Regions from separate parts of the Streptomyces sp. NPDC020780 genome, predicted to be linked through region 3. Evidence: riboswitches for the same ligand, from Rfam matches in the RefSeq annotation. Region 3 holds a riboswitch; each other region holds the start of a gene.
The links. Region 3 has a riboswitch for cyclic di-AMP ahead of ACH4VO_RS08660 (C40 family peptidase). Riboswitches for the same ligand answer to the same signal wherever they lie in the genome.
Positions count from the first base shown of each region.

Region 1: another riboswitch for cyclic di-AMP. It lies ahead of ACH4VO_RS11665 (transglycosylase SLT domain-containing protein); the one in region 3 lies ahead of ACH4VO_RS08660 (C40 family peptidase).
Region 2: another riboswitch for cyclic di-AMP. It lies ahead of ACH4VO_RS25250 (LysM peptidoglycan-binding domain-containing M23 family metallopeptidase); the one in region 3 lies ahead of ACH4VO_RS08660 (C40 family peptidase).

Region 1 is NZ_JBIRTB010000005.1:208,973-214,722, forward strand. It holds gene ACH4VO_RS11655 (sugar isomerase) at 1-840, shown strand, start outside; gene ACH4VO_RS11660 (hypothetical protein) at 905-1,447, opposite strand; gene ACH4VO_RS11665 (transglycosylase SLT domain-containing protein) at 1,657-2,526, opposite strand; cyclic di-AMP (ydaO/yuaA leader) riboswitch at 2,531-2,716, opposite strand; gene ACH4VO_RS11670 (hypothetical protein) at 3,074-3,310, shown strand; gene ACH4VO_RS11675 (SMI1/KNR4 family protein) at 3,434-4,135, opposite strand; gene ACH4VO_RS11680 (NAD(P)H-dependent oxidoreductase) at 4,525-4,977, opposite strand.
Region 2 is NZ_JBIRTB010000014.1:91,233-96,982, reverse strand. It holds gene ACH4VO_RS25270 (aspartate aminotransferase family protein) at 1-496, shown strand, start outside; gene ACH4VO_RS25265 (XRE family transcriptional regulator) at 639-1,253, shown strand; gene ACH4VO_RS25260 (DUF6126 family protein) at 1,308-1,481, shown strand; gene ACH4VO_RS25255 (tyrosine-protein phosphatase) at 1,685-2,494, opposite strand; cyclic di-AMP (ydaO/yuaA leader) riboswitch at 2,920-3,078, shown strand; gene ACH4VO_RS25250 (LysM peptidoglycan-binding domain-containing M23 family metallopeptidase) at 3,081-4,004, shown strand; gene ACH4VO_RS25245 (SGNH/GDSL hydrolase family protein) at 4,186-5,007, shown strand; gene ACH4VO_RS25240 (STM4011 family radical SAM protein) at 5,190-5,750, opposite strand, start outside.
Region 3 is NZ_JBIRTB010000003.1:591,613-597,362, reverse strand. It holds gene bioB (biotin synthase BioB) at 1-6, opposite strand, end outside; gene ACH4VO_RS08670 (8-amino-7-oxononanoate synthase) at 150-1,331, shown strand; gene ACH4VO_RS08665 (LysR substrate-binding domain-containing protein) at 1,719-1,940, opposite strand; gene ACH4VO_RS08660 (C40 family peptidase) at 2,129-2,599, opposite strand; cyclic di-AMP (ydaO/yuaA leader) riboswitch at 2,603-2,804, opposite strand; gene ACH4VO_RS08655 (urease subunit gamma) at 3,709-4,011, shown strand; gene ACH4VO_RS08650 (urease subunit beta) at 4,025-4,336, shown strand; gene ACH4VO_RS08645 (urease subunit alpha) at 4,329-5,750, shown strand, end outside.

The DNA of each region.
Region 1 (5,750 bases), on a different contig from region 3:
GCGCAGGTGGCGGCCGACCGCGCAGCCGTACTGCCCGCCGCGGGGGAGCGCATCGCCGTCGTCGGATGCGGCACGTCCTTCTACATGGCCCAGGCGTACGCCTCGCTCCGCGAGGACTCCGGGCAGGGCGAGTCCGATGCCTTCGCCGCCTCGGAGTTCCCCTTCGGCCGGCGGTACGACCGGGTCGTCGCCCTGACGCGCTCGGGCACGACGACGGAGGTGCTCGACCTGCTGACCCGGTTGCGCGGCACCACGGCGACCCTCGCGGTGACGGCCGATCCGCAGACCCCCGTCATGGCGGCAGCCGACGAGGTGGTGGTGCTCGACTTCGCCGACGAACGGTCCGTCGTGCAGACCAGGTTCGCCACCACGGCGCTCACCCTCTTCCGCGCCCACCTCGGGCTGCACACCGACGACGTGGTGCGGGACGCGGAGACCGCACTGGCCGAGCCACTGCCCGACGGGCTCACGGAGTGCGCGCAGTTCAGCTTCCTGGGCCGCGGCTGGACGGTCGGGCTCGCCAACGAGGCGGCGCTGAAGATGAAGGAGGCGTCACTGTCCTGGACGGAGTCGTATCCGGCGATGGAGTACCGCCACGGGCCCATCAGCATCGCCACGGCCGGGACGGCGACCTGGATGTTCGGTTCCGCGCCGGAAGGCCTCGCCGAGCAGGTACTGGCGACCGGCGCCCGCTGGGTGGCGAGCGGCCTGGACCCGCTGGCGGAGCTGGTCAGGGTGCAGCGGCTCGCGGTCGCCCGGGCGGTGGCCCGGGGTCTCGACCCGGACCTGCCCCGTCACCTGACCCGGTCGGTGGTCCTCGACGAGGCCGCCGGGGCCTGAGCCGGCGCACGCGGGGTGCGCCGGGCGGGGTCCGTCCGCCCGGCGCGCCCTGCGGAGGACCGGTTCAGGCGGCCTCGTCGAAGTAGGCGTCCAGCGCCGCGTCGAGGCCCGCCGTCCACTCCTTGAGGCTGCTCCGGGCCGCCGCCTCGACCTCCGCGTTGAACCAGCGGCGGCTCGACAGATGGACCGTGACAGTGAACCGGCGGCCGAAGCGGGCGGTCTTGACCTCCACCGCGCCGATCTCGGACCAGTCGAAGTCCGCCTCCTGGTCGTCCAGCCGGAACCGGACGCCCTCGCGGTCGACCCGGATCGATCCGCGCCGGTCGCTGACCTCGAAGACGGGCCCGTCCTCCTTCCCGGCGTCGGAGCCGCCCCCGGCCTCTTCCTGTACCGCCGCGTCGGCGTCGTCCGGAACAGGCGCCCGTCCGGCGGCAGCCGCGGGATCCTCCCCGCTCTCCGCCCCGGCGCGCGCGTCAGCGGCCTCTGCCGCCTCGTCCGTTTTCCCCTCCGTCCGCGCGGGGGCAGGGGCCGTCAGGCCGGGGATGTACGCCGGGTCCGTGCCCGCGGCGAACTCTGGCTTGGTGTTGGAATCTATGCGCTGCTCCACGGCGGGCAGTATGGACGACGAACCTGTACGAGACCAGTCGCCAGGGGGCGCGGCCCCGCGCCCCGTACCCCTGCGCCGCCGGTGCGGGCCCCTCCCGCACCGGCGGCCGACCGCGCGCACGGGTCCCCGCACACGGAAAGACGGGTGGTGCGGGTCCGTCAGAACCCGCACCACCCGTCAGGCATGGTCCGCTGTCACGCGGTCAGACCTCAGTAGGCACCGAACACGTTGTCGATCGAGCCGTACCGGTCGGCGGCGTAGTTGCACGCGGCCGTGATGTTGGCGACCGGGTCGTAGCTGTCCATCGACGTGCCGGGCACGTGGTAGGCCTGGAAGGTCGGGTCGATGACCTGCAGCAGCCCCTTGGACGGGACGCCGTTGATCGCGTTGATGTCCCAGTTGTTGATGGCCAGGGGGTTACCCGAGGACTCGCGCATGATGTTGCGGTGGATGCCCTCGTACGTGCCGGGGATGCCGTGCTCGGCCATGACAGCCAGCGACTCCTTGATCCAGCCGTCGAGGTCGTTCGTGTACGTGACCGGCGCGGCGGCGACGGCCTCGACGGCGGCGGGCGCACCCTGGGCGGCCAGCTCCGTGGTCCGTTCGGAACGGTCGGCGCGGTCGGCGCCTCGCGCGGCACGGTCCGGGGAAGCGGACGGCTCCGCCTTCTTGCCGGCCTTGTCCGCGGCCTTCGGCGCCTTGCTGTCGGCATGGGTCCCGATGGTCAGCTTCAGGCCGGGGTGAATCAGGTCCGGGTTACTGCCGACAGCCTTTCGGTTGCCGTTGTAGAGCTCCTGCCAGCCACCGCTCACGGAATGATCGCGTGCGATCTTGGAAAGGGAATCACCCAAGATCACGGAATACGTGACGGGCTCGGACTTCTGCGCGGCAATTCCCTTGCCGGACAGGGCGGTCGAGGTGACCGACTTTTCCACCGCCACCGGCTGCGCCGGCGCGGCGAACGCTCCGGTCGCACCGATCACGGGGAGCGCGAGGGCGGCTCCGCCCGTGCTCACGGCGATGATGCCGCGGGTCAGCGAACTGGTCCCGGAACGACGGTTCTTGAACTTTGCGGGCATGCTGAATTCCTCTCCGCCGCCTACGAAGTGAGCTGTCGGGTTCGGGCTGGAGATGCCCGGCCGCACGTGAATGCGACTTCACCCCGAGCCGTTCCGGATACCGGATCGGCGCTTACCTGGGTCCCCCGCTCCTGCCGTACGAGATGTGGTCGGGTTCCCGGACGGCGGCAGGATTCGGCGTTCCATCCGGAGTGAGGGTGACCGTAGGCGAGAAATGCCGAAAGGAACAAGCCCCGCATTCGTGATCACAATTCAGCGGAAAGATCAATTCACGGAAATACGTGTAACCGACCCCACACGGCGCACTCAACTTTCTTGGCGCGCAAGGGAAGCGGAAGACGCGTCACGGCGTCCCGGGCGAAGAGCGTGACCCTGGTCACGGCGTCCGATAAGGGTGATTTGCGGTACGCCGCAAGGGGTGCCGATCCACCTGACGACTCGTCGAAAATTACGGTATTAATTCTAGAAAAGACATCAAAACGGGCATATGACGCACTTGGGTCACTGATGCGCATATCAATGACCATCGCGTGGAACCCGTCCTCGTATGACCGACAGCGTGAACCCCGACCTGGCGAACCCGCGGATCACCGTCCTGCCCGTTCAGCCCGGGCATCCGCCCTTCCGCGTCGTGGAGATCGACGGAGAGGTCGTCGGCGCGGCGACGTCGATGACGGACCTCCTGCTCCTCGCCGCCGATGCCGGCATCACGGTCCACGACCTCGAGGACCCGGCCGTCGTGCGGTGGGTGGGCGGCGGCAAACTCACCTGGAGGCGGCACTGAGCGGGCACCCGACGGCAGCGGCCGCCGACGGCACGCCCCGGTTCCCGGCCACTCCTGCGTGCGGCAGTCGGCCCGGCCCGGCGGCCGCATGCCTGTCGGAGCGCCAGGGCCACGGGCCGCTCGTCAGCCGGCCGGCGGCTCGCCGGTCCACGGATCGAGGCCCGCCCTGCGGCGGGCCCGCTGCACGGCCCTGCTCACGAATGCGTGGCGCCCCCGCCCCATCACCCCGTCCACGGTGATCGGCGACATCTCGAACGCGCCCGTCAGAAGCCTGCGCAGGAACTCGGCCATCCCGAACCGGTACAGGGCGAACGTGGGTACGGTGTGACGCCCACAGACCACCACGGGCCAGCGGTCGGGGTCCTCGTCCATCGTCAGCCAGCACAGGATGTCCGCCTCGGTCGTCGTCCCCCAGGCGAGCAGGGCACCGGGATCCAGCACCAGGTCGGGGCCGGCGGGATCGGCCCACACCTCGTCGGCCTCCACCCTCCAGGCCTCCCGTACGGCTCCGGTCCCCTCGGCCATCGCATCGGGAGTCCGTCCGCCCTCGGGAGCGTCCGTGGGCAGCGGTCGGTGGACGGCGATCGCGCCGTCCACCGAGCCCTCCCCGTACGCGCGCATGAAGGCCTTGTAGTCGGCCGGGAAGGGGGCACCCCAGCGGGCTTCGGCGACCGCCCAGTCGACCTGCTCGTCGATTCCGTATGTCGTCGGCAGCAGGGGCCCCAGCGCCTCGATGGACGCGGGTAACGCGGGCCGGTTCCGTCCCCCACCGTGCCGGCCCCGCCGGGCCACCGGAATCCAGCCGCTGACGCTCCGTCCCAGCACTTCGCGACTCCCACCTGTCGTCCCGTGGAAGGGTCCGCTCCTCCCACAGAACCCAGCGACGCACGGGGTCCACGCATCACACTTCGGAGGGCCGGGGCCCCGCGGACGGGCCACCGTCTCCCGTGCCCGGCGATGCCCGGCGCAACGTGCTGGATCAGGAAGCGGGGCGTACGGCTCCGATGCACGGCTCCGCACGACAAGAGGCCCCGCGGCGGGTGCGGAGGACCCGGCACACGGGCCCGGCCGTAAAAGCACCGGCGGTGTCGTCGCGGGGGAGGGTCAACGCCCCGGCGGCGTCGCGGCGGGGCGCGGGCGTCCGGGAATGCCGGCGGGCGTCGGCGGCCGGGAGCGGCCCGTCCCCCGCCACCCTCGCCGGCGGCCCGGCTCCGTCAGGCCATCAGCCCGGCGGCTACGGTTGCGCCGAGCTCCCAGCAGGCCTCGATGTCCGCCCTGCCCGGCTCACCGGTCACGGTCACCGCGTCGGCGGAGCGGCGCCATCCCAGGCCCGTCGTGATCGACTCGACGCCCCGCAGCGCTCCGGTGACGTCGTTGCCGCCGTGCACGTAGTAACCGAAGGGGCGGCCGCGCGTCGCGTCCAGGCACGGGTAGTAGACCAGGTCGAAGAAGTGCTTGAGGGCGCCGGACATGTAGCCGAGGTTCGCGGGGGTGCCGAGGAGGAAACCGTCGGCGGCGAGCACGTCGGACGCCGTCGCGGCGAGCGCGGCGCGTCGTACGACGCGTACGCCTTCGATCTCGTCCGTCGTCGCGCCGGCGACGACGGCCTCGAAGAGGGTTTGGCAGTTCGGCGAAGGGGTGTGATGAACGATCAGCAAGGTGGCCACGTTCCCGAACCCTGCCGTCCTGGTCCTCCGCCCGCAAGCGAGCACGTCGGCCTGTCGCCGTCCGCCACGGTGGGTACGGCAGGTGGCGAGCGCTCCGGGAGGAGCGGGCGGTGGCGTAGGGGCGGGCGGGCCGCCGCACCCCGGGGTGGCTGCCCGCCCCGCACGTGGCTCCGACGCCGCCGGGACGCGCCCCCGCGCCTCTCTCCCCGGATGCCGGCCGGCGTGCGTCGTGCTCATGGCTCGCCGATCACCCCGGTCCGGACCACCGCCCGCTGAGGGCGTGGACAGCGGGGCCGTCCGGGGGCACGGACAGGCGGACGCCGTGCGTGGTCGACGTCCTGCCCGCTCGCCCGGACGGGAGACCGATCGGCCGGACGGGAGACCGATCGGCCGGATGGGAGACTGATCGGCCGTGGACGGCAACACAGGGGGCGGCGGAACTCATGCGCGCACGAAAAGATTCCACACGGGCGGCGGAACTCGTGCGCGTGCGACGGGGCTCCCCGGGAACGGCGGCATGGGTCGTGGTGGCGGCGGTCACACTGACGGGCTGCTCCTCCCTCCTCCGGGACCTCGGCCCGCTTCCCTCCGCCTCTTCGGGCCCACCGGTGCCCACGGAGACGGTGGTGTCGGAGCTGACCTCGGCTATGAGGGCGGAAGGTGTCACTCTCGAACGGACACCCCAGGAACTGGTCCCTTTCGAGTGCCATGAGAGTTTGTCGGCCGAGTTGCCGTCGGACACGGCCGACACCGTCCTGAAGTCGGGCTTCGCT
Region 2 (5,750 bases), on a different contig from region 3:
CCACTCCGCGAGCTTCGGCTCCAACGCCCAGGCCATGGCGGCCGGGCTCGCGGTCCTGTCGGTGATGGACGGCGAGGGAACCGTCGCGAACGCCCGCCGCACCGGAGACCTGCTGCGGGAGCGGCTCGCCGCGCTCGTCGGCCGCTACGAGCTGCTGCACGAGGTGCGGGGACGCGGGCTGATGATCGGCATCGAGTTCGGGCGGCCGTCCTCACTGAAGCTCCGCAGCCGTTGGACGATGCTGCAGGCGGCACGCAAGGGGCTCTTCGCGCAGATGGTGGTCGTGCCGCTGCTGCAGAAGCACCGGATCCTCACGCAGGTGTCCGGTGACCACCTGGAGGTGATCAAGCTGATCCCGCCGCTGGTCATCGGCGAGCCCGAGGTGGACCGCTTCGTGACCGCCTTCACGGCCGTGATGGACGACGCGCACAACGGCGGCGGACTGATGTGGGACTTCGGCAGGACACTGGTGAAGCAGGCCGTCGGCAACCGCTGAGACCGCGTTCCGGGCGTCCTGCTCCTGCCCGCCGGTCCGGATCTCCGGCCTGTCCCTTCTGGTCCGGCCGGTTCTCGCCGGCAATCTTTGCCTCACGGGCAAGAAATTTGCCTGTGAGGAAAGTTCCTGGCCCAATGGAGGTATGAATCCTCCTGAGGCGGGGGTGGCCGACGAACTGCCGGGCATCGCGCCACGCCTGCGTGACCTGCGCCGCAACCGGGGTCTCACCCTGGAGGGCGCCGCCCGGCGGGCCGGACTCTCCCCGGCCCACCTCTCCCGGCTGGAGACCGGTAATCGCCAGCCTTCGCTGCCCATGCTGCTCGGCCTTGCCAGGATCTACGGTACGACGGTCTCCGAGCTCCTCGGCGAGATGCCGCCCGAACGTGACGCGATCGTCAGGGGCGGACCGCTCGGAGGCGCGGGCGCCGAGGCCGACGGCTGGCAGTACCGGCAGGCGGGCGGCCCGGGCCGCGCCATGCAGGCCCTGCGGGTGCACGTGACCTACGGCGTCCAGAGTGATCTGGTCCGCGTCCATCCCGGCGAGGAGTGGCTGCACGTCCTCGACGGCCGGCTGAGGGTCGTACTCGGGGAGACCGTGCACGACCTCGAACCGGGGGACAGCGCGCACTTCGACTCGCTCACCCCGCACCGGATCGCGGCGCTCGACCCCTCGGGCGCCCACCTGCTCTTCGTCCACACACTGCTGCAGAGCCCCGTCGCGGAGCTGTGCCTGGGCAGCGGAACCCATCGCTTCTGACCCCCGCACCGCCCGCTCGCTCTCTCCGCCGGACGGCTGAGAGGAAGGACTGACATGTCTGATTCAGAGGACTACGACCCGCTCACACCCCGCCGACCGAAGGGGCAGGACACCCACGAGCGCAAGATGCCACGGGGTGTGATCATCCGTCTTTTCGCCTACCTGGTGGCCGGACACGTCGTCGCCGCGTTCCTCTTCCTGCTGTTCACCGTGGCGGGCAAGGGCTGACGGGCCGGCTGTCACCGGGGGGTGTGACGGCTCGGCGACGCGCCGGGTGACCGCCTGGGCGCCAGGGTGCGGGTGGCGTCCGGCGCGTTCAGGCCGGTGCCGTCCGCCGACTGCCAGGTGCCCGGGGCTGCCGCCCGCCGTGTCGGGGTGTCGCCCCGGTGCCAAGGGTGATGATGGTGAACGGCGCGTCGCCGGAGCTGCGGTCACGCGTCCTCGACGAGGCGCTCGCGCAGCCTCTCGCGGGTCTCCGGGGAGAGCTTCAAGCCGTCCCGGAGGTAGCGGTCCGTGCTGCCCCAGTTCTCCTCGATCGCGGCAAAGGCGGCGGCGAGGTACTCGGAGCGCGCTCCGAAGAGCGGATTCAAGAGCTCCAGGACCTCCTGCGACATCCCCGCCGACGACGTGTCGCTCCGCCGGATCCGGTATCGGCGGTGCGTGTCGTCGGACTTGAGGTAGTCCGCCTCGATGGCTTCCCGCTCGACGCCGACGGCGAGGAGCGAGACCGCGACCGACAGGCCGGCCCGGTCCTTGCCCGCCGCGCAGTGCATGAGCGCCGGAACACTGTCCTCGGCCAGTGCGTGCAGCACGCGGCTGTGTTCCGCGGTGCGGTCCGTGATGATGGCCCGGTACGAGGCGATCATGCGCGCGGTCCCCTTGCCGTCGGCGAGGATCGAACGCAGCTGCCGGATGTCGCCGTCCCGTACCAGCCGCCAGAACTCGGCGCCGTCCGCCGGGTCGGAGAGCGGAATGCTGACGTTCCGGACGCCCGGCAGCTCCACGTCATGGCCGTCGAGCTTGTGGTCGGCGGCGTTACGGAAGTCGAAGACGGTGTGCAGGCCCAGGCCGGCCAGGAACGCGGCGTCCGACTCCGTGGCGTGCGCCAGGTGGCCGCTGCGGTAGAGGCGCCCCTGGCGCACCCTCCGGCCGTCGACGGTCGGGAGCCCGCCCACATCGCGGAAGTTGCGGACACCGGTGAGCTCGGCATCGGCCGGCGGAACCTCTGGCAGCTGCGTCACAAGGACTCCTGGAGTGTCTGGTGCCGGCGCCGCTCGCCGGCGAAGGGCACGCTCGCGACGATACGACACGGGGGCGCCGGGCCATGGCCGTGCCCTCGGCCGATGCGCGTGCCCTCACCCGGGTGTGCCGGGGGTGCGAAGGCTGTGTCCGTATTGGTGCATTTAGGCGAACATGCCGGTCTTATGCGGGAGATGGAAGGTCCCGGGTGAGCGGGATCATATCCGTGACGGTGTGTGGCGGAAAGGCCGACGGGTATTCCCCGCGCCGCGCGGAAAGCCAAGATCCGTAATCCACGGAGTGTGACGGGAATTCCGTACCGGAATTGAGGCGCGCATTCCGGTCGGGAGCCGGTGGCTTGTTCACCCCGTCCCCACTCGCTTACGGTCACCGTCAATCCGGACGGAACGCCTAATCCTGCCGCCGCCCGGAATCCGCACCGACCCACGTGTGGCAGGAGCGGGGGAACCAGGTAAGCCGCCGACCGGGAGATCCGGACGGCTCGGGGTCAAGTCGCGTCCGACGCGGCCGGGCATCTCCAGTCCGAACCCGACAGCTCACCTCGCAGGCGCCGGAGAGGAAAGCACCATGCCCGCACAGGGTAAGCACCGCCGTACGAAGACCGGGCCGATCTCCCGAGGCGTCATAGCCGCGGGGGCCGGCGGCGCCGTACTCGCCCTTCCGCTGATCGGCGCCACCGGCGCCCACGCCGCGGAGCAGGCCGCCCCGGCCACCAAGCCCGCAGCCGCGGCCGCGGCGCAGTCCGCGCCGGCCGCTCCGGCCGCGAAGAAGGAGAGCGTCACCGCGACCTACTCCGTCGTCCCGGGCGACTACCTGGCGAAGATCGCGTCCGCCCAGAAGATCAAGGGTGGCTGGCAGAAGCTGTACAAGGACAACCGCGAGGTCGTCGGCGACAACCCGAGCCTGATCTTCCCGGGCATGAAGCTGACCCTCGGCGCCGAGGCGTCCGCTCCCGCCGCGAAGGCCGCACCCACCAAGGCGGCACCCACCAAGGCGGAGCCGGCGCCGAAGGCTGCCGCCCCCGTGGAGAAGGCGGCCGCGGTGACGGACGCCGCCGAAACCACCGCCGCCGCGAGCAACAGCTCCGGCTACACCACCCCGGTGGCCGACGCCAACGTCACCACCCAGTACCACGCCTCCGGCTCCAGCTGGGCCAGCGGCTACCACACGGGATCCGACTTCCAGGCGGCCTCCGGTACCAGCGTCCGGTCCATCGGCCCCGGCACCGTCGTCTCGGCCGGGTGGAGCGGCTCGTACGGGAACGAGGTCGTCATCCAGCACAGCGACGGCATGTACTCCCAGTACGGCCACCTGTCCTCGCTGGACGTCTCCGCCGGCCAGACCGTCACCGGCGGCCAGCAGATCGGCCTCTCCGGCAGCACCGGCAACTCCACCGGCCCGCACCTGCACTTCGAGGTCCGCACCGGTCCGAGCTACGGCTCGGACGTCGACCCCATCGCCTACCTGCGCTCGCACGGCGTCTCCATCTGACGCGACCGCGTAGGTGCGGCAGTTCAGCAGAGGGACCGAGTAAGAGGGCGGTGCGCGGCGGCGCACCGCCCTCTTCCTTATTCCTGCTTTACCGAAACCTGACCAGGTGGTCTTTCTCACCACCCGTCAACCCCTCATTACGGTCGCGTAGGTCACATTCTACGGTGCAGGATATGCGCTTGTGGCAGACGATTCGAGAAACAGACAACGAGGCGTCATCGGGTCGTACGCAGCGATCGGCGACAGCTTCACCGAAGGCGTCGGAGACCCCGGCCCAGACGGGAGGCTCGTCGGCTGGGCGGACCGGTTCGCGGTGCTCCTCGCCGACCAGCTCCCGGTTCCGGAGGCCGGCCCGGTGGACGACCCGCACGGGCATTTCCGCTACGCCAATCTCGCCGTACGCGGACGCCTCCTCGACCAGATCGTCGAGGAACAGGTGCCCCGCGCCAAGGAACTGGCCCCCGACCTGGTCAGCTTCTGCGCGGGAGGCAACGACATCATCCGGCCGGGCTCCGACCCGGACGACGTGGCCGAACGCTTCGAGCGCGCGGTCGCCGACCTGACACAGGCGGTCGGCACCGTCATGGTCACCACCGGCTTCGACACCCGCGGTATCCCGGTACTCCGGCACCTGCGCGGCAAGATCGCCACGTACACCGCCCATGTCCGGTCCATCGCCGACCGCTACGACTGCCCGGTCCTGGACCTGTGGTCGCTGCGGTCCGTCCAGGACAGGCGTGCCTGGGACGCCGACCGGCTGCACCTCTCCGCCGAGGGACACACCAGGGTCGCGCTTCGGGCCGCCCAGGTCCTCGGGATCGAGGTGCCGGCCGATCCCGACCAGGGGTGGCCGCCGCAGTTGCAGCGCGGCACGCTCGAGGTGCGCCGCGACGACATCCACTGGGCGCGCGAGTACCTCGTCCCGTGGATCGGGCGGCGGCTGCGCGGCGAGTCGTCGGGGGACCACGTCGAGGCCAAGCGTCCCGATCTGCTCCCCCTGTGATAGCGGTGCGTGACCGGGACCACGCCGGCGGCGGGGGCGAGGGGCCGGTCGGGCGAGCGGTGGCCCGCCGGGTACCTGACGCGGCGCCACCGCGAGGTGCGGCAGCCGGCCCGTGAGGTACGCCGCCTCCCGCCGGGGGCGGCGTACCGGATCGCGGCTGCGGCCCTGCCGAGCGAACTCCGCTACCGGGTGATCACGGGCAGCAGAGGCCGCTCCGCGACCGGCGGCGCGAGACCGCCCGGGAGGGGGATCCGCAGCGGGCGGGCGGGTATCCGCTCCAGCACGCCGCCCGCGAAGACGTCGTACAACGGCAGTGTCTCCAGGTGCACATAGCCGATGTGGCAGTCGCACACGTCGAGCGGGCAGCCGCGCGGGCCCAGGGCACGGCGGTAGCTGCCGTCGTAGAGGTTCCCCAGCTCGGCGGGGACGAAGTGACAGCGGCGCACCGTGCCGTCCCCGTCCACGGAGATGACCGACTCGCCCGTCCGGCAGGGCAGTCCGGCCGAGGCGTGCGGATACCTGCTGTACGGGAAGAGGGGGTCGAGGGCCGTCCAGCGGCCGGCCTCCTCGTCCGTGTAGGTGTGGCCCTCGGCGGCGTTGACCCACAGGTACACCTCGGGGGGAAGGTCGGCACGCAGCCGCCGGGCCTCCTCGAGATGCCCCTCCAGGCCGACGACTCCGACGCTGTGACGGACCCCGAGTGCCGACAGCTTGCCGCAGGAGCCGAGGAACCGCTCGTACGG
Region 3 (5,750 bases):
GTCCATGGCCCTGATCCTGACGCACGGCACCGGCATCGGCCAAGGAGGAACCGGACAGGAGAGGTGGCGGAGGGTGTGTGTATTGCCACACCCTGACCCGCTGCGCACCCCGCTAGGGTCTGTGAGCTGCCTACAAAAGGGACCGCCCCATGTCCTACGCCCCGTTCGCCTGGATCGACGACGAGGCGCGCCGCCGCGCGGACGCCGGACTCCTCCGGACCCTGCGTCCCCGGCCCGCCGTACCCGCTCTGCTGGATCTTGCGAGCAACGACTACCTCGGACTGTCCCGCCATCCCTCGGTCACCGAGGGAGCCGCGGAGGCGGCCCGGACGTGGGGTGGGGGCGCCACCGGCTCGCGGCTCGTCACGGGGTCCACCGCCCTGCACGCCGAACTCGAACGCGCGCTGGCGGAGTTCTGCGGTTTCGAGGCCGCCCTGGTGCTGTCCTCCGGGTACGCGGCCAATCTCGCCGCCCTCACGGCGCTCGGGCGGCACGGCTCGCTGATCGTGTCGGACGCGCGGAACCACGCCTCGATCGTCGATGGCTGCCGGCTCTCCCGCGCCGACACCGAAGTCGTGCCCCACGCGGATCCGGAGGCGGTGGGCAAGGCACTCCGGGCGCATCGCGGGCGGGCACTGGCCGTGACCGACTCGGTGTTCTCGGTGGACGGCGACGCCGCCCCGCTGGGCAGGCTCGCCGAGGTGTGCCGGGAAGAGGGTGCGGCCCTGCTCGTGGACGACGCGCACGGCCTGGGCGTGCTGGGCGAAGGCGGCCGGGGAGCGCTCGCAGCCGCCGGTCTCGCCGGGGGTGAGGGCATCGTCGTCACGCTCACCCTCTCCAAGTCCCTCGGCAGTCAGGGCGGAGCCGTCCTGGGACCGGCCCGGGTCATCGACCACCTGGTCAACACCGCCCGTACGTTCATCTTCGACACCGGCCTCGCCCCCGCGGCCGTCGGCGCGGCGCTGGGCGGCCTGGCGCTCCTTCGCCGCGAGCCTGAGCGCGCGGGCAGGGCGCGCGCCGTCGCCGCCGAACTGCACGGACGGCTGACCGCGGCCGGGCTGACCGCCGTCCGCCCCGACGCCGCCGTCGTGTCCGTCCGCGCACCGTCCGCCCACGCGGCGGTGCGCTGGGCGGCCGACTGCCGGGCGGCCGGCCTCGCGGTGGGGTGTTTCCGCCCTCCGTCGGTCCCGGACGGAGTCTCCCGCCTGCGGCTGACGGCGCGGGCGGACCTGACACCCGAGCAGATCGAGAGCGCCGTGGCGACGGTGGTGGGCACGGCGCCCTCTCCGGTCACCGGTGAAGGCGGAGAAGAGGAGATGCCGAACGGCTGAGGCCCGATGAGGGGCTGGAGGCGGCTGCCGACCGCGTAGGGCGGTAATGACGCACCCGGGTACGGGAGTTGAGCGACCTGGGTCACGTGGCGCAGCCGGCCCTCATGCCCCTGGAGCCGTCGGCCCCGCGCTCCACGGCCTCCGCCCACGGTGCGTGGAGCAGCGGCCCCCTCGGGCGGAGCGCTCCGAAGCGTAGAGGGCCGTTGTCGTGCCTGTGAGCGGCCGGGAGGGCGCGGATCGGCGTCAGCCCGATCCGGGACGGCGGCAAGACGGTCTCGATCACCCCTCCCTGGGCCGTACCCGCGCAGGCCCTGCCCTGCCCTGACCTTTACCTGACCGGAAACCAGACCGCGGCGTCCGGGCGGGCGGGGCGGACCCGGCAGGGCCTCAGTGAGCGGCGGCCCGTCCGAAACCGCTGCGCAGCAGAGCCCTCAGCGTGGCCGCCGCGGCGGTGTTCCGCTCTCCCCGGTGCGCCACGGAGATCGTCCGGCGGAACTCCGCGTGTTCCAGTCGCCGTACGGCCAGAGGTGCCGAAGACATCGCCGCGACCATCTCCGGCACCACCGCCACGCCGAGCCCCGCGCTGACCAGCGTCGGTGCGGCGCTCACCGCGCTGGGGCTCGTACTGGTCGCCGCGCCCCTGCTGCACTGACCCGGCCACGGCGCGGCCGGGTGCGCGACGGTCCGCGACGGCCGTTGGAGTGTGCACGCGTACACGGGTGCGGTGTACGCGTGCACCCCGGAGGCGCGTATCAGCACACGGGCGAACAGAGGACGTGCGTACAGGTGTACGGACGTCAGCGGACCCTTCCGTACCAGACGCTCTTCGACCAGATCTTCTCCAGTCTGACCACCGCCCCGGTCTTCGGGGAGTGCCAGATCCTGCCTCCGCCGGCGTAGATGCCCACGTGGTACACGCTGCGGCCCGCATGGAAGAAGACCAGGTCGCCGCGTTGCCGCTGCGACCTGGTGATGTGGCGCGTGGTGTTGTACTGCTGCTGGGCCGTGCGGGGGAGTTTCTTGCCCGCCTTCTTGAAGGCGTAGAGCGTGAGGCCCGAGCAGTCGAACCGGTGGGGGCCCGTGGCGCCCCACCGGTAGGGCGCCCCCTTCTTCGAGGCGGCGACCTTCAGCGCCTTCGTCGAGTTGGTCGCGGCTTCGGCGTCGTCGACGATGCCGGGCGCCAGCATCGTGGTGCCGACCGCGAGTGTGAGAACCGAGGCCGTACCGACCCGGGCGAACAGAGACGGGACATGAACCTGCGCAGTCATGCGCAACCCTTCGTCAGCCGCCTGTGAAGGATGACCTGTCGGGTTCGGGCTGGCGAAGTTGCCCGGCCGCGCTCGGCGGCTTCACCCCGAGGGCTGTCCGGAACGGGTGTCCGGGCGGCCCGTTGTGCTCGGGTCCTCCACTCCTGCCGATCCACTCCTGTCGACCAGGCGTCCGGACGGCGGCAGGACTCGGCGTCCGCCCGGACCGCCCCGCCGCGGTGGCGGGGGCTTGTCGTCCCACGGATCTTTACTCACGCGGTGTCTGTTTTCCGAACTGAAAAGGCGTTATGTGAGAGTCGTCACGGCTGGCCCGTTCGGGTGGGCGGGGCTGACGCCGCTCCCCGGAGGTCCTGCCGCACCAGCCGCGTACCAGCGGCGGAACAGGGTGTTCCGCTCAGCGTCCCCACGCGATGCGCAAGTTGAACTGTCCCTCCTGAGGGGGGCTGTCTGAGCCGAACGAGGGAGGAAGATTCCTCGGCCCGCCGGGCGTGTCGCGGCGCGTGCGCCGAGAAGCGGAGAGGATGCGGCAGTCGGGCGACCGGGAGCTCAACTCGTAGCGGTCGGCGGCATGGTGACCCACCTGGCGCGCCGGTCCCCGACCAGCCTGCGCAGGGGCGGACCGGTGTCTCCGCGTGGATCTGCGTCTCGCTCCTCTCGTGCGTGATCGCCGGCGCGTCCCGCAGGGGAACGGCGCGGGGCCGGCGCCCGCGGCGACCGGGGCGCTCCGCAGGTATCGCCGCAGCGCGCCGGATCGGTCCGGCCGATCCGGCCGACCACACCCAGAGACGCAGCCATCGCATTCACCTTCGGCGCGGGCCGGTACGGGAGCGTCCCCGGTGGGGCGTCGCCCGGGGGGTCCTCGCCGAGCCGGATTCGCCGGGCGCGGGAGGTGGGGCGCGGCGGGCCGGGCCTGCCGCGCCCGGGCCGCGCTCGGCGCCCCTGATGTACATGGGTCGGCAAAAGATCAGTTAACGCGCCGGAAAAACTTCCGCCCTAACGTGCAATACCTGGCCGCGAGGCCCTCTTCCACCTTCAACAAAGTGTTGAAGGTGGATAGGGTCCCGCTGCGCCCGGAGCCGGTACCGGGCGGAAGACGAAGAGGTGGAAGCGTGCAACTGACTCCGCACGAACAGGAACGCCTGCTCATCCACGTGGCGGCCGATGTCGCCGGAAAGCGCAGGGCGCGCGGGCTGCGGCTGAACCATCCCGAGGCGGTCGCCCTGATCACCTCACACCTCCTGGAGGGTGCGCGTGACGGCCGGACCGTCGCCGAACTGATGGCCTCGGGAAGGAAGGTGCTCACCCGGGAGGACGTCATGGACGGCATCCCGGAGATGATCCACGACGTCCAGGTGGAGGCCACCTTCCCGGACGGCACCAAGCTCGTCACCGTCCATGAACCGATCGTCTGACGGGAGCACACCGATGATTCCCGGAGAGATCCTCTACGCGGACGGCACCGTGCCGCTCAACGAGGGGCGCCCCGTCACCCGCCTCACCGTCCTCAACGTCGCGGACCGCCCCGTCCAGGTCGGCTCGCACTACCACTTCGCCGAGACCAACCCGGGTCTGGAGTTCGACCGTCCCGCTGCCCGCGGGCTGCGTCTCCATATCGCGGCGGGGACCGCCGTGCGCTTCGAGCCCGGCATCCCGGTCGACGTCGAGCTCGTCCCGCTCGCAGGTCTGCGCGTCGTTCCCGGGCTGCGCGGCGACACCGGAGGTCCTCTCGATGCCTGAACTCAGCCGTGCCGTATACGCCGACCTGTTCGGCCCCACCACCGGCGACCGCATCCGGCTCGCCGACACCGATCTCGTCGTCGAGATCGAGGAGGACCGCTCCGGGGGGCCCGGACTGGCCGGTGACGAAGCCGTGTTCGGCGGCGGGAAGGTGATCCGGGAGTCGATGGGCCAGGCGCGCACCACCCGCGCCGAGGGCGCGCCCGACACCGTGGTCACCGGCGCCGTCATCATCGACCACTGGGGTGTCGTCAAGGCCGACATCGGCATCCGAGGCGGTCGGATCACCGGCATCGGCAAGGCCGGCAACCCGGACACGATGGACGGCGTCCACCCCGACCTCGTCATCGGCCCCGAGACGGAGATCATCGCGGGCAACGGCATGTTCGTCACGGCGGGGGCCATCGACGCGCACGTCCACTTCATCTCGCCGACCCTGATCGACCAGGCGCTCTCCGCCGGCATCACGACACTCGTCGGGGGTGGAACCGGGCCCGCGGAGGGCAGCAAGGCGACCACCGTCACCCCAGGACCCTGGCACCTCGCCCGGATGTTCGAGGCACTGGAGGAGTACCCCGTCAACATCGGCCTGCTCGGCAAGGGCAACACCATGTCCCGCGAGGCCATGCACTCCCAACTACGGGCCGGAGCACTGGGATTCAAGATCCACGAGGACTGGGGCGCGACCCCCGCCGTCATCGACGCCTGTCTGCGCGTGTGCGAGGAGACCGGAGCCCAGCTCGCCATCCACACGGACACGCTCAACGAGGCCGGCTTCGTCGCCGACACGCTGGCCGCCATCGCCGGGCGCACCATCCACTCGTACCACACCGAAGGTGCGGGAGGCGGGCACGCCCCCGACATCATCACCGTGGTGTCGGAGCCGTACGTCCTGCCCAGCTCCACCAACCCCACGCGTCCGCACACCGTCAACACCATCGAGGAACACCTCGACATGCTGATGGTCTGCCACCACCTCAACCCGGCGGTACCGGAGGACCTCGCCTTCGCCGAGTCCCGGATCCGGCCCTCGACCATCGCGGCCGAGGACATCCTCCACGACCTCGGCGCCATCTCGATCATCTCCTCGGACTCCCAGGCGATGGGACGCATCGGTGAAGTGGTCCTGCGGACCTGGCAGACGGCCCACGTGATGAAACGGCGACGCGGCTCCCTGCCCGGTGACGGTCCCGCCGACAACCACCGCGCACGTCGCTATGTCGCCAAATACACGATCAACCCGGCCGTCGCCCAGGGACTCGACCGGGAGATCGGCTCGGTCGAGACAGGCAAGCTCGCCGACCTCGTCCTGTGGGACCCGGCGTTCTTCGGCGTCAAGCCCCGGACTGTGATCAAGGGCGGCCAGATCGCCTACGCGCAGATGGGAGACGCCAACGCCTCCATTCCCACCCCC